2 regions of the Hyphomicrobium sp. MC1 genome follow, and region 2 is predicted to be linked to the other one. Evidence: predicted binding sites of a transcription regulator. Region 2 holds the regulator's gene; the other holds the start of a gene.
The links. Region 2 encodes LexA, which represses DNA repair genes until DNA is damaged. Its sites were predicted from a motif close to TGTTCNNNNTGTGTTCNG; they were not measured.
Positions count from the first base shown of each region.

Region 1 (5,369 bases), 1.2 Mb from region 2:
CGCCGCGGTATCATTCAGGCTGGCCAGGATACGGCGCAGCCCGATTTCGGTAGAAATGCAGCGCGCACCGGCAAGGGATCGGCTTGAGGCCGACCCAAGCGTAATCGTGGCTTACGCCGAGTGCGGCGTGTTCATGAATTGCGCGGTGATGAGATCGGCTTCGACGGCCGCCGCTTCCTGATTGGACGACGCGAGCAGATGCACGTGGACCTCATCGGCGCCGAGCGCTGCCGCATGCTGACGGATCTCGGCCAGGTTCTCCGATGGGCAGTTGTTCGACAACCGGCCGATGGCGAGAACGGCGCGCGTCGAACGATCATTGCGGCGCACGAGGATGTAGTTGGCGTCTTCGAGCGTCGGGCAATCGAACAAGCTGTAGACCGTGTGGACGTAGCGCTTGCCTGACGCGCCGGTCCAGAAGTGGAACCGCGGCGGCTGCTCCGGATACGTCCCGCTGATGCTCACCTGCTGCGCTTCGTCACCGCTCTGACGACGCGCCCGGAAATCGGCAAGCTGAATAATTTCGGCACTCATTACGCATGACCCCTGATCGGCGACTGTCGCCGAATATTGCTCTTGAGACCGTGATACCCCGCATCCCCGTGAAAAATGGTGAACTTTGGTTCGAAAATTTGACGTGCTCGCCCTGATCGCGCCTCGATGGTCAATGAGGTGTTGAGAACAGGAAGAATTGCAAACACTCTGCCTGAGCAGAGAGACGTTTCGCGCGCAATTCTGAATAGGCGTTAGCGAATACGCAGCGCGCCATTCCGGTGCGCGCGAAAAAGTCGTTCCGACATCGTTAATTCTGACGGCTTTAGCCGCAGCGCGAATAATCGCAATTCGTGCACGTCCAGCAGCCCTCGATATGATGGAGGGCGCGCTCGCCGCACTTCGGGCAAATCCGTGCCACCGCCACCTGTGATGCCGTGCCGTCACGCGCCGCTGTCTGCGGGCCGCCGCCCAATCGTTCGATGGCCGCAACGGGTAGGTGCATAGGTTTGGCGTCGCTGCCTTCGGCATCTTCGCGCGTGAGGAAACCGATGTGCAGCATATGCTGTTCGATGACGTTACCGATGGCGGCCAGCAGGCTAGGCACGTAGCGGCCACCCATCCAGCGCCCGCCTTCGGGATCGAACACCGCCTTTAACTCTTCAGCAACGAACGAAACATCGCCGCCGCGGCGGAATACGGCGCTGACCATGCGCGTCAGCGCCACCGTCCAGGCGTAGTGTTCGAGGTTCTTCGTATTGATGAAGATCTCGAACGGCCGTCGTCGTCCGTCGCGAACGATATCGTTGATCGTGACGTAGAGCGCATGCGCGCTCGCCGGCCATTTGATCTTGTACGTTATGCCTTCGAGCGCTGCGTCGCGTTCGAGTGGCTTCGTCATATAGACGACGTCGCCGAATTTCGCCGGGTCTTCCGAAGCACCGACGCTGGAGGTCGGCGCGGGTTTCGCATCGTTTGCCCCTTCCGCTTTGGACAGCACCGCGCCCGTGACTGCATTCGGCCGATAGGTCGTGCAACCCTTGAGGCCAAGCGCAAACGCTTCCGCATAGATATCCCGGAAGTCTTCGAAGGATATGGCTTCAGGCGTGTTGATCGTCTTCGAGATGGCGCTGTCGACGTAGGGCTGCATCGCTGCCTGCATCGCCACGTGTTCGGCGGGCGACAATGTTTCAGCCGTCACGAACGCATGCGTCAGTGGCGCATTCTCGCCGAACTGGGCGCGGAACTTCCGGTAAGCGTAATCCTCGACGGTTTCTTCGCTCGCCGTCGCCCCATCGCCGAGGATGCGCCGCTGGTAGACGAAATCGAACACCGGTTCGATGCCGCTCGAAACATTGCCCGCGAGCAGCGAGATCGTGCCGGTCGGCGCGATCGAAGTCAGGCAGCCGTTGCGGATGCCGTTGGTCGCAATCACCGCGCGCACATCCTTGCCGAGACGCTCGACATTGGGCCGCGCGAGAAAAGCGCTGGCGTCGTACAGCGGAAACGCGCCTTTCTCAGCGGCCAGCGCTGCACTGGCGCGATAGGCGGCATTCTGGATAATCGCCATCCATTCGGCCGCCTTCTCGCGAGCAGCCAAGCTGCCATACGAAAGGCCGAGGAAGATCAGCGCATCTGCAAGCCCCGTGATGCCGAGGCCGATGCGCCGTTTCGCGCGCGCCTCTTGCGCCTGGGCTTCGAGCGGATAGCGCGAGATGTCGATAACGTTGTCGAGAAAGCGAACGGCGGTTGCAACGCGCGCTTCGAGCTTTTGGCGATCGACGCGCGCGTCCGGCGAGAATGGTTTCTCCACGAAACGGGCAAGATTGATCGAACCGAGAAGGCAGGCCCCATAAGGTGGCAGCGGCTGCTCACCGCACGGGTTCGTCGCCGAGATTGTCTCGCAATAGGCAAGATTGTTGGCCGCGTTTATCCGGTCGATGAAAATGACGCCGGGCTCTGCGTAATCATACGTCGCCCGCATGATCTTGTCCCAAAGGCCCTTGGCGTCGATCGTCTTGTAGACCTTGCCTTCGAAAACGAGTTCCCAAGGCGAGCCGCGTTTCACGGCCTCCATGAAGGCATCGGTCACGAGAACCGAAAGATTGAAATTCCTGAGCCGCAGCGGATCGGATTTCGCTGCGACGAAAGCTTCGATATCGGGATGATCGCAGCGCAGTGTCGCCATCATCGCGCCGCGGCGCTGGCCCGCCGACATGATCGTGCGGCACATGGCGTCCCAGACGTCCATAAAGCTGACCGGTCCCGACGCATCTGCGCCGATGCTTTTGACGGTCGCGCCGCTGGGGCGAAGCGTCGAGAAATCATGCCCGATGCCGCCACCGGCCTGCATCGTCAGCGCGGCTTCTTTAACGCTTTCGAAAATGCCGGAAAGATCGTCAGGGATTGCGCCGAGAACGAAGCAATTGAAGAGCGTAACGTTGCGGTCCGTACCGGCCCCGGCCAGGATGCGACCGGCCGGCTGAAAGCCGAAATCGGCCATCGCATCGTAAAAGGCAGCGCCCCACTTCGCTTGCGTGGCGCTGTCGGCTTCCGCCGATGCTGCAGCCTTGGCTACGCGCCGGAAGGTGTCTTCGATCGTCTCATCGCCAGCCGCTGTCGGCGACCCGGCAAAGCGATACTTGCGCCGCCAAATGGCGTCGGAAATCGCGGGCAGAGCTGATAAAATCGCAGACATCGGGGACACCGGGATATAGGCGTTGCCAACCAATCTTCAATGCGTGTTCACTATATGTTCCCGGGTTCGCCAAGTCAATCGCTCAAATAAAATAACCGCGGCCGACGACAGCCGCGGTCCCATCTTTGGAATCGTTGCGCGCCCAAAGAGGCGAGCCGACCTTAGTCCTTCATCTTGCGGTAGACGATGGCGCCGACGCTGATGAGCAAGGCGACAGCCGTGAGGCTAGCCGGCCCATCGATCTCGGGCGCAGGAGCCGGACCACCGCCTCCCTCGCCACCGCCGCCAAAGCACCACGGACCAATGCAGAAGGCGAACGCGCTGTTAGCCCAGAGCATCGCGACAGCAAACGTCGCGAGAGCTGCTTTGATTTTCAACATACGCACTCCTCAAAATAAAACTCCCCGCCAGACCATTAGAAAGCATTTGCTTCCAATTGTAATGGTTAGCGGAAAAACAATTGGTCGTATGGTAAGCACCGCCTTCGATGGGCCTGGAATTTGCGGTCAACGGCAATTGAAAAAGCCCGCCGATCTGGCGGGCTTTGCGGCGAACGTTTATCTCGGGAAGGCTGATCGCCTCAAAGTTTGCAGAGCGTCGCTTCGCCGTAGCACGAATAGCCGATCGCCTCCGAGTTGCACTTATAGTGGCGGGGACCGAACGAATATCCCGGCGTGCCGTTGCCCGAAACCCAGGTGAAGTAAATGTTCCAGTCGGTCGCTTGCAGAAGCGCGGCATCGACCTGGAAATGTGCAAGCCCTTCCGTGAGCGCAACGCCCTGGGCGGCTTTCTTGAAACACTGCTTGGCTTCGGCCGGAGCGGCGGCCATAGCGACGCCTCCGACGGCAAGAATGGCCCACATCAACCGGGCGGAAGTACGCATTGGATGGCTCCATGATTGCTGAAACGATCAGACGTAAGATCGTGCCACAGCGATGAGAACGCCGTGCATAACAAATCGCAACCACACCGACGATTTTCACCGCGTTGCGGCATCGGCACATCAGGCGGTTGGATAAAATGTGGAAAACCTATGCGGCTTGAGCCGGATTCTGCGTCTTCGCCAGGGGCGGCGGCGAGGGACTGCGTGCCGCTTCCTCAATAAGTCGCATGCTCGCGGTTTCGATGGCCGTCTCGATCTTTTTGCGAAACTCTGCGCGTGGTAATCCCGGCGGCAGTGGCGGCAGGAATTCCACGACAATGGTGCCCGGATAGCGCCAAAGACTGCGGCGCGGCCAGAACAGCCCGGAATTGAGCGCCAGGGGCACGGTGACGACGCCGAGCGCTTCATAAAGAGCTACGTAGCCGGGCTTATAGTCGGGCGCCGCACCCGGAATGGTCCGCGTCCCCTCCGGGAAAATCACGACCTCGCGGCCGATGCTGATCCTCTGCCGGGCGTCCCGGATCAGGGCTTTGAGCGCCGCCGAGGCTTTCTCGCGCTTGACCAGGATGTGCTCGAACTTGATGCAAAACCAGCCGTAGAATGGAATCCATTTCAACTCGTCTTTCAGCACGATCGCCGGATCACGAAAGAGCGAGATGAGCCCGAATGTGTCCCATGCCGATTGGTGCTTTGAAATGACGAGGCAGCCCGTCTTCGGCAGATTTTCGTGTCCACGAACTTCGAGTTTGGTGCCGCAGATGAGGCGCAGCAGCCAGACGCAGGTGCGGCCGTGAACTTCGAGACCTTTCATCGCCCATGGCCGTGGCCCGATGAGCAGCCACGAGCCAAGCACGAGATAGAGCGCCGTCACGATGTAGAACACGACGAAATAGATCAGCGATCTGATGATAACCAAAGCGCCAGGCCCGGCTGCTACTGAATTAGCCATCGGCGCGCTTATCCGGCATAATCGCAACAGACCGCCCGTCGCTCCAGTTCATGATCCTCTGCGCCGTAAGGCGGGCGACGGCGGGGAGAAATTTCAAATATTCCGAAATGAGCACGCGCGTGGTGGTCGGATGCAGCCACCAGGCGGTTTCCGGGAACCGCCGCGGCGTTACCGCATAGGGAAGCAGCGTCACGCCCGGCATGGCGAGCGCCAGCTCGGCGAGACTACGGGGCATGTGGTAGCGTGACGTCACGATGATCAATCTCGTATAGCCGTTCGAGTTGGCCCAGGTTCGGGTTTCGTCAGCGTTGCCGACCGTGTCGAGCGCTTCATAGCCGAGATCGACG
Region 1 covers NC_015717.1:3,914,196-3,919,564, reverse strand. The annotation lists gene HYPMC_RS18835 (prephenate/arogenate dehydrogenase family protein) at 1-87, shown strand, start outside; gene HYPMC_RS18830 (hypothetical protein) at 112-534, opposite strand; gene HYPMC_RS18825 (adenosylcobalamin-dependent ribonucleoside-diphosphate reductase) at 818-3,190, opposite strand; gene HYPMC_RS18820 (hypothetical protein) at 3,352-3,570, opposite strand; gene HYPMC_RS18815 (hypothetical protein) at 3,771-4,073, opposite strand; gene HYPMC_RS18810 (1-acyl-sn-glycerol-3-phosphate acyltransferase) at 4,222-5,022, opposite strand; gene HYPMC_RS18805 (YdcF family protein) at 5,015-5,369, opposite strand, start outside.
Region 1: the regulator LexA is predicted to act here: its motif matches at 3,235-3,252, upstream of HYPMC_RS18825 (adenosylcobalamin-dependent ribonucleoside-diphosphate reductase).

Region 2 (5,369 bases):
AGGCGAACGGCCGGTCCGCACGGGGTGAGAAACCCGTGTGCGGAGCATCCCGCTTCATTAAGTGACCGTGCTCGCGACCCTGTTCTCAGGCTGTCACGGAGCGGATCGGTTCCGAGACTTCAAATGCCACGACCCAGCCGCGGAACCCGTCCGCTTCGTGCTTTATATTTGGTGCAACCGACTCTGCTCCGCAGAGCCGGCCGGTTGCACACGCCCGGAGCTTCTTCCTTCGCGACGCGCCGGGCGGCCGGCGCGCCGTAGGCGTGTCGTCCGGCGCAATCAAAAAGCGGAGCCGGCCGTTGGCGCATGCCCGGATCTTTGTTCATCGCGACGCGCCGGGCGGCCGGCGCGCCGAAAAAATCCGCGCATGGCGGCCGGCTACCCGCAGGGGAGTCGCCATGCGCAAATCAAAAGCTGTCGTTCCGGCGCAATCAAAAAGGAGAGCCAGCCACGATGCGCACATCGGGAGCGTCGTGCATTAAAGCGTCAGAGGAGTTGCGCAAATCTGGACATCAATGCCCGCGCCAGGAGCCGTGCACGCCCGGAACGAAATGACGGCTCATGTTGCCGCCGGTGATGGCGTCGGTCACAAGCGTCCCGATGACGGTGACGATGACCCCAATGATGATTTGAGAAAACAAACCTCGCATTGTTCGCACGATGCTCCACCTCAACGGCAAAAGTATGAAACGCCCGGGTCGATAAACAGACATGCGAGGTCTTTCCGTCGGCTCTTTGTTTGCTGGCGACTCCCCTGCGGGGGAGCATGCCGGAGCATTGTGGGTGCCGGCGACTCTGCTTCGCAGAGCCCGCCGCCAGCACATGCTTGGCTCTTCGTTCTGAAGTCGAGCGAAGGAAGATGCACCACGTATGCGCATCCGGCCGGCTCGCCGCGGGCGAGTCGGATGCGCCAACGAAACTGTGCTTTCAGAGCCGCATGCGCTGGTTCGTGTTGATTATTGACTTGCATGGGTTGCAGAACGAGACGAGAACGGTTAGGGTACATACACGATTTGTACTGTAAATGAGCGGGCGGTCTTTCGGTGGTCAGCGTCTCAGCCCGCCGCGCTTGCCAGCCAGGAAAGGCTTGAGACGAACCGCTATGCTCACCGAAAAGCAGAAAGACCTCCTCCTCTTCATCCATGCGCGCATGCAGGAGCGCGGCGTGCCGCCATCTTTCGACGAGATGAAGGATGCGCTGGATCTCAGGTCGAAGTCCGGCATTCATCGGCTGATCACCGCTCTGGTGGAACGCGGGTTCATCCGCCGCCTGCCGCACCGGGCGCGGGCTATCGAGGTCATCAAGCTGCCGGACAACCAGGTTGGCTTGCCGTCCGCGGCACCGGGTGCCAACGCGGCCGCGGCACCGCAGCGGGGCTTCCAGCCAAGCGTGATCGAAGGCTCCGGGCCGCCGAAGACGAATGTGGCCACGCCGCCGCCGCCGTCGCACGTCATCGACGCGCGGACGGTGTCGATCCCGGTCATGGGCCGCATCGCCGCCGGTACGCCGATCAGCGCCATTCAGAACCACACGCACGACATTGCGGTGCCACCCGACATCCTGACCAACGGCGAACACTTTGCGCTGGAGGTCAAAGGCGATTCGATGATCGAGGCGGGCATCCATGACGGCGATACCGTCATCATCCGCCGCTGCAATACGGCGGAGAACGGCGATATCATCGTGGCGCTGGTCGAGGGCGAGGAAGCGACGCTGAAACGGCTGCGCAAGAAGGGCTCGACGATTGCGCTCGAAGCCGCGAACCCCGAATTCAAAACGCGGATCTTTGGGCCGGATCAGATCGACATTCAGGGGCGCCTCGTCGGCTTGATGCGGCGGTATTGAGGGGCAGTTCGCCGCCATGCGTCGACGGAGCTAGAGCGACGCGGGGCAGCGTCGATGGCTAACGCCCGCTCTCGGCGTCCGGCTCAGTGATATCTTCCGTTTCGAGTTCCGCCCCCTCCCCCGGATCGACGTCGGCTGAGGTGCGTGTTTGGGGTTCTGCTTCGGCGGTCCGGGCAGGTTCGGCAGCCGGGGCACCCGCCGGGGACGGGGTCTGCAGAATACGGGGTTTCGGCAGCGCTGCCTGCTTTCGCTCCGGCATCTCGCTCCAAGGTCGTTCGCCGCGATGAGCCGCGACCGTTTCGAGACGGATTTTGGGTTCCGGACTGTCGTCGCTGCGGTCGACATAAAGGGCGTAAGCGCCATTGCGCCAGCGATCGAAAACATCGACGACCGTTCGCGGCACGGCGCAATTGCCGGGCTTGGGCGTATCGAGCACAAGCACGTCGGCGTTGAGGCAATCGTCGGTCACGGCGGCGGGATGGCGCGCGACCGCGACGGTCGCGCCTTTGACATGCGCGATGCAGCCGATCGCATCGCAAGTAAAGCCTTTGCCGATCTTGGCATCGCGCGCCGTTCGGGAATCGCCGTCGTATTCGAGCCAGCGGTCGAGATCGTATTTCGTGCCCTTGCCCGGCATGGCGTCGAGCTTGCCCGAGTCATCGCGCACGGCGACAAGCAGACCTTTCTGTCCGATCAGAACGTCAGGGCGCGGCATCCAAGGCGAAACAAGCAGCCCGGCGCCGACAAGCGCAACGCCGAGAAGCCTGATCCGCGTCTGCCAAAGCAAAAACCAGACGCCGCCCGTAAGCATCAGCACGAAAGCCAGTTCGGGGATCGCTGGAATATGTCCGACTGCACCAGGCAACGCGCCGACTTCGTTCGCACACCACGTCATGCCTTCGATGCCCCAGCCCATCGGCTTCAGGCCGAGCCATTCGAGGCCGAACGGCATCAGCACCATCGCGACGAGCGCCGCCGGCATGACGATCAGGTTGCAGATCGGAATGGCGATCATGTTCGCGAGCACGGCATATTGCTGGCTCTGGTGAAAATTATAGGCGGCAAACGGCGCGACCGCGACGCTTGCGATCAGAGTCGAGGCGATGATCTCACCGAAGAAGACGATGACGCGCATGATGGGATGCGGCTTCTGCTCGCGATTGAACAGGCTGCTCAAAAATTCGTGCGAGGCGATCAGCGCCGTCACAGCGGCAAACGACATCTGAAAGCCTGCATCGAGCAGGCTTTCGGGATAGGCCAACAGAATTAGGAACGCCGCGAGCGCAACGTTGCGCAACGCAAGCGCAGGGCGATCAATCAGCATGGCGCCGAAGATGATGAAGATCATCAGCGCCGAGCGCACGGTTGCGAACTGGCCTCCCGAAATCGCGAGATAGGCGACCGCGCTGATGATGCCGAGCGCAGCGGCGATCTTTTTGATCGGCATCGTCAAGGCGATGCGCGGGATCGCAGCGAGGATCAGGCGGATCGAAAAGAAAACGGCACCTGCTGCAATCACCATGTGTAGGCCGGAGATCGAGAGAATGTGGAACAGGCCCGAATTCTTGAAGGCGTTGTTCGTCTCGGCACTGATGCCGCCGCGCTCGCCGGTGATAAGGGCAAGCGCGATCTCGCCGGTTTCGCCAGGAAGCGCCGCACGGATGCGCGCGGCAATCGCCTGACGGATATTTTCGATGGTGCGGCGATACCATTGGACGATGCTATTGGGGTCAACGTGGCCTTCGATCGTCGGTGCTGCGAATGCGTAACCGACGCCGCCGACAGATTCGAACCAAGCGGTGCGCGCGTAATCGAAGCCGCCTGGAAGCGCTGGCTTTGCCGGCGGTGAGAGATTGGCTTTGATGCGGATCTTGTCGCCCGGTGCGGCGCGCGTTTTGGACGACATCGTGCGGATGCGCACGACGGCAGGCGTATCGGCTGCAGCGAGATTTGCGATTTTGGGGTTGGCGATCGTCAGCCGCTGGCCACGCGGCAGCTTGGCCTCGACCATCGTGACGGTGCCTGAGGCTTCGACGCTGTGCAGCGCCTTGGTCAGAACGGGCGCGCGGACAGCTTCGACGCGCAGCTTGGCGATGCCAAAGCCCGCGCCGATCAGAACCAGCGCCATCATCAGTGTCGCGACGAGCGTGCCGGAACGTACTGTCAGGCGCAAAATCAGGGCGAGCGCCAGCGGCGCGAACGCTACGATCAGCGCCGGCTCCATGGGCAGCGCAAAATAGGCGGCAATTCCGGCACCAAGGCAAACGGGCGCCCAAAGGAAAAAGCTCTGCCGTTCAGCTTCAAACAACAGGACAGCGCGGCTCATGCCGTGGTCGGCATAGCCTGGAAATGCGACGTCCGGTCCCCGCGCTTCGACCGACATGCCCTGCCCATGACGCATCGGGAACGGGAATTTTCCGCCCCCTTAACTTGTCCCATCTCACATGCTACGAGCGGAGCCTCAATCCCTCAATGGCAGACAGAACAAAAGGTCCAAAGGCCGAGACCATGACACCCAGCGCGCCCATCGTTCGATTTGCACCCTCGCCCACCGGATTTCTCCATATCGGCGGCGCACGGACGGCGCTATTCAACTGGCTTTACGCACGTGGGCGTGGCGGCCGCTTTTTGCTGCGCATCGAAGATACCGACCGGGAACGCAACAACGAGGCGGCGGTCGCTGCGATCCTCGATGGCGTCAAGTGGCTTGGCCTTGACTGGGACGGCGACGTCATTTCGCAGTTCTCGCGCGCCGACCGGCATCGCGAGGTGGCGAACGAACTACTGGCGCGCGGCGCCGCCTATTACTGCTATTCGTCGCCCGCCGAGATCGAAGCGGCACGTGAGAAAGCCAAAGCCGAGGGGCGACCGCAGATTTTCCTATCGCCCTGGCGTGACCGCGATCCGAGTGACGCACCGAAGGACGTGAAGCCCGCTGTCCGCCTCAAGGCACCGCGCGACGGCGAGACGATCGTCAACGATCACGTGCAGGGACGCGTTGCCTTCCCGAATAAGGATCTCGATGATCTGATCATCCTCAGATCGGATGGCAACCCGACGTACAATCTCGCGGTCGTGGTCGACGATCACGACATGGAAATTACGCACGTCATTCGCGGCGCAGATCATCTGACCAACTCGGCGCGGCAGACGCAAATCTACAATGGCATGGGCTGGACGGTGCCCGATTTTGCCCACGTGCCGCTAATTCACGGCGCGGACGGCGCGAAGCTTTCGAAGCGTCATGGCGCGCAGGGCGTCGAAGAATATCGCGACATGGGCTATCTGCCGGTGGCATTGCGCAATTATCTCGTCCGCCTCGGCTGGAGCCACGGCGACGACGAGATTATTTCGACGGAGGACCTGATCCGCTGGTTCGACATCGATAACATCAACAAGAGTGCGGCACGGCTCGACTTTAAGAAGCTCGACGATCTCAATGGCCATTACATTCGCGCGGCCTCCGACGATGAGTTGGCTGCGCACGTGCGCGGAATGCTGCCACATCTGAATTTTTCAGCAC
Region 2 covers NC_015717.1:2,715,361-2,720,729, forward strand. The annotation lists gene HYPMC_RS24265 (hypothetical protein) at 513-650, opposite strand; gene lexA (transcriptional repressor LexA) at 1,103-1,846, shown strand; gene HYPMC_RS13205 (ComEC/Rec2 family competence protein) at 1,905-4,247, opposite strand; gene gltX (glutamate--tRNA ligase) at 4,319-5,369, shown strand, end outside.